Regions from separate parts of the Limnohabitans sp. TEGF004 genome, predicted to be linked through region 1. Evidence: predicted binding sites of a transcription regulator. Region 1 holds the regulator's gene; the other holds the start of a gene.
The links. The regulator LexA, encoded in region 1, represses DNA repair genes until DNA is damaged. The targets are predictions, from matches to a motif close to ACTGTATNNNNATACAGT.
Positions count from the first base shown of each region.

Region 1 (2,203 bases):
TTTTTTGCACAGCATTGCCCGCATGCACTTGGCCTGCGCACACCACCGACACACCTGATGCCGCGGGCTGTTGCACCCAAGTTAAAGCGTCTTTGAGGTTGCCGGGGCCATCGCTGTCAGGCGCATTGGCGGGCAACATGGCGCAGGTGATGGCCACGGGCTTGGTGGGCTGCAAGACGGCTTGCAAAAAGTAGGCGGTTTCTTCAAGTGTGTCAGTGCCGTGGGTGATGACCACGCCTTGCACATCGTCTTGTTCTGAGTAGTGCGACACACGAGCCAACAGGCTTTGCCACACCGCAAAAGACATGTCTTTGCTGTCGATTTGGGCCACTTGTTCGCTCAACAGCTCAACGCCATCATGGGCAACGCCTTGCAATAAATCAGCCACGGCCACTTGGCCAGCCGTGTAGGTTTGAGGCTTGGCGGCATCGCTTGCCAAGCCCGCAATCGTCCCGCCTGTGGCTAAAACAACGATTTTTTTAGTTTTTTTTGCATTCATAGCTTGCCAAACTCAAAAAGCTGGTTAAAAATACAGTTACTGGATGTGTAAACAGTTGCACACCGCAAGACACACATTGTGCAGGAGTCGAACCGATGATTGAAATGCCAAAACTAACCGCCCGTCAGCAACAGATTCTGGAGCTTATCCAGTCTGCCATTGCCAACACCGGTTCGCCCCCTACTCGTGCAGAAATTGCCGCAGAGCTTGGCTTCAAATCGGCCAACGCCGCTGAAGAACATTTGCAAGCCTTGGCCCGTAAAGGCGCCATCGAACTGGTGAGCGGCACCTCTCGCGGCATTCGCCTCAAGGGTGGCAACCAACGCAGCTACCAAGAAAGCAGTTTCAGCGCTTCGCCCTCAGGCTTCTCTCTGCCGCTCGTGGGCCGAGTCGCTGCTGGCTCACCCATCTTGGCGCAAGAGCATGTGGACCAAACTTATTTTGTAGAAAGCAGCTTGTTCCAACGCAAGCCCGACTATTTGCTGCGTGTGCGCGGCATGTCCATGCGCGACGCAGGCATCATGGACGGCGACTTGTTGGCTGTGCAATCCACACGCGACGCCAAAAACGGCCAAATCGTGGTGGCCCGCTTGGGCGAAGACGTGACTGTTAAGCGCTTTCGCAAAACCGCCAGCCACATTGAGCTACTCGCAGAAAACCCCGACTTCAAAACCATTGTGGTCGAACCTGGCGAGCCCTTTGAAATTGAAGGTTTGGCCGTTGGCCTGATCCGTAACACCATGATGATGTAAAGAAAGAACGACCATGAGCCTCGCACTTTTTGGCGCTTACCGCCTCCTCAATCCTCTGCAAAATGTGGTTCGCGGCTTCATGCCCGCACAAGCCCTGCAAAGCACCCGTCGCCCTTTGCCTTTGCGCGTTGCACGCGTGATGGAAGCCCAACACAGCCGTAGCCAAGCTGGCCGCATGGTCATCTCGGGTCGCATGGCGGATGTGTGTGCCGAACTCGACCGTTTGGCCGAGCTAGAAAACCGTCACTGATATTTGCAATCGGGCTCACGCGCCACGCGTGAAGCCCCGTGCTGCAAGGCACAATCGGGGGATGAATATTGTCATCCTCGACGACTACCAAGATGTCGTGCGCAAGCTCGCTTGTGCGTCAAAATTAGAAGCCTTTCCAGCCAAGGTTTACACCAACACCATCAAAGGTGTTGGCCAGTTGTCTGTCAGACTGCGTGATGCCGAAGTGCTGGTGTTGATCCGTGAACGCACACACATCAATCGCCAGTTGCTAGACAAACTTCCCAAGCTCAAACTCATTTCTCAAACCGGCAAGATCGGTAGCCACGTGGATGTGGCAGCTTGCACTGAACGCGGCATTGCCGTGGCCGAAGGCTCGGGCTCACCTATTGCGCCCGCCGAACTGACGTGGGCTTTGATCATGGCTGCCATGCGCCGCCTGCCCCAATACATCAGCAATCTCAAACACGGCGCTTGGCAGCAGTCAGGCTTCAAAGCAGGCTCTATGCCCACCAATTTTGGGTTGGGTCAAGTGTTGCGCGGTAAAACCTTGGGCATCTGGGGCTACGGCAAGATTGGGCAATTGTTAGCAGGCTACGGCAAAGCATTTGGCATGAGGGTGGTGATGTGGGGCAGCGAGGCCTCACGCGAACGAGCTGCCAAAGATGGCTTGAATGTGGCTATCTCGCGCGAAGCATTCTTTGAAGAATCAGACGTTCTTAC
Region 1 is NZ_AP027056.1:1,371,882-1,374,084, forward strand. Features, by position in the region: gene LINBF2_RS06490 (asparaginase) at 1-499, opposite strand, end outside; gene lexA (transcriptional repressor LexA) at 595-1,251, shown strand; gene LINBF2_RS06500 (hypothetical protein) at 1,265-1,501, shown strand; gene LINBF2_RS06505 (D-2-hydroxyacid dehydrogenase family protein) at 1,563-2,203, shown strand, end outside.

Region 2 (2,203 bases), 310 kb from region 1:
CGTTCTTTGATTTGACCTTGGAACTGCGGGTCAAGCACCTTGGCGCTCAGCACGTAGCTGGCACGGGCAAACACGTCTTCTGGCATGAGCTTGACGCCCTTGGGCAGCAAAGCGTGCAACTCGATGAAGCTTTTCACCGCCGTGAACAACCCATCGCGCAAGCCGCTGTCGTGTGTACCACCAGCGCTGGTGGGAATCAGGTTGACATAGCTTTCGCGCACAGGTGCGCCGTCTTCGGTGAAGGCCACAGCCCATGCTGCGCCCTCGCCTTCGGCAAAGCTGTCGTGGTTGCTATCGGCATAGCCATCGCCTTCAAACAAAGGAATGACGGGGTCGCCATGCAGTGTCTGCATCAAATAGTCACGCAGGCCGCCTTTGTAGAGCCAGTTTTGCGTGTCTTTGGTTTTCTCATTGATGAGCGTCACGCTCACGCCGGGCATGAGCACAGCTTTGCTGCGCAGCAAGTGCACCAACTCGTTCATCGGCAAGGCCGAGGATTCAAAATATTTGGCATCGGGCCACACGCGCACGGTGGTGCCTTGCTTGCGGTCGCCTGATTCTTGTTTGCGGGTGGTGAGTTTTTCCACCACGTCGCCACCTGAGAACACCAAGCGGGCCACTTGGCCTTCACGGTACGAGGTGGCTTCCATGCGTTTGGCCAGCGCGTTGGTCACGCTCACACCCACGCCGTGTAAACCGCCAGAGAAGCTGTATGCGCCGCCCGAGCCTTTGTCAAACTTGCCACCTGCGTGCAAGCGGGTGAACACCAGTTCAATGACGGGTGCTTTTTCTTCGGGGTGCATGCCAAACGGAATGCCACGGCCATCGTCGTCGATGCTGACCGAGCCATCGCTGTGCAGCGTGACGCCAATTTTTTTGCCGTGTCCAGCAAGCGCCTCGTCAGCCGCGTTGTCCAACACTTCTTGAATGATGTGCAGCGGGTTGTCGGTGCGGGTGTACATGCCCGGACGTTGCTTGACGGGTTCGAGTCCTTTGAGGACGCGAATCGAGCCTTCCGAGTACTGGGGCGGTGTAGTGGGTTGCTTTGTAGCCATGGGGCAGAATTGTAGACAGATTCAAACGCAGCACTGTATAAAACAACAGACTCATCTTCTTTGCAAACCGAATCGGCTCAGAACCTGAGCATTTGCGGCATCCAGCCGACTTGGCACAACGCCTTTGACAGCAGCTGTGCAACACATTGGGTAAAGTCGACCTATGACCAACCAACACAAAACACTGCCCATGTGGCAGGTACTGGCCTGCGGGGCCGCCATCGTCACCTTGTCCATGGGCGTGCGTCACGGCTTTGGCCTGTGGCTGCAACCCATCACCCAAGCCCAAGACTGGACACGCGAAAACTTCGCCATGGCCATTGCCATTCAAAACCTGACTTGGGGTTTTGCAGGCATCTTCTCGGGCATGTTGGCGGACCGCTTTGGCGCCTTCCGAGTCATTGTGACCTGTGCAGTGATGTATTCGCTGGGCTTGATTGGCATGGCGTATTCAGACACGCCCGCCTTATTCACCGCGACTGCTGGTGTCTTGATTGGCATTGCCCAAGCAGGCACCACCTACGCCGTGATCTACGGTGTGATTGGCCGCAATGTGAGTGCAGCCAAGCGTTCGTGGGCCATGGGTGTGGCAGCGGCGGCGGGCTCGTTTGGCCAGTTTTTGATGGTGCCCACCGAGGGCTACCTCATCAGCACCTTTGGTTGGCAAGAGGCCTTGGTGTGGTTGGCGCTGTCGGCCATGCTCATCATTCCCCTCGCCTACGGTTTGCGTGAACCTGGCTTTGGAGGAGGTGCGACACCGCACCGCGACCAATCCATCCTGCATGCGCTGCGTGAGGCCATGGGCTATCGCAGCTTTCAACTGCTGATGGCGGGCTACTTTGTGTGCGGCTTTCAGGTGGTGTTCATTGGCGTGCACATGCCCAGCTACCTCAAGGACCACGGCTTGTCGCCTGAAGTGGCCAGCATTGCTTTGGCGCTGATTGGTTTGTTCAACGTGTTTGGCACCTACATCGCAGGCAGCTTGGGCCAGCGCATGGCCAAGCGCAAAATTTTGTCGTTCATTTATTTCTCACGCTCCATCGCCATCGTGCTGTTTTTGCTCGCGCCACTCACACCCATGAGCGTTTACATCTTCTCTAGCGTGATGGGCCTGCTGTGGCTCTCCACCGTGCCGCCCACCAATGCGG
Region 2 is NZ_AP027056.1:1,066,306-1,068,508, reverse strand. Features, by position in the region: gene LINBF2_RS05375 (DNA topoisomerase IV subunit B) at 1-1,055, opposite strand, end outside; gene LINBF2_RS05370 (MFS transporter) at 1,219-2,203, shown strand, end outside.
Region 2: a site for LexA is predicted at 1,088-1,105, ahead of LINBF2_RS05375 (DNA topoisomerase IV subunit B). Genes of this name have one in related genera too.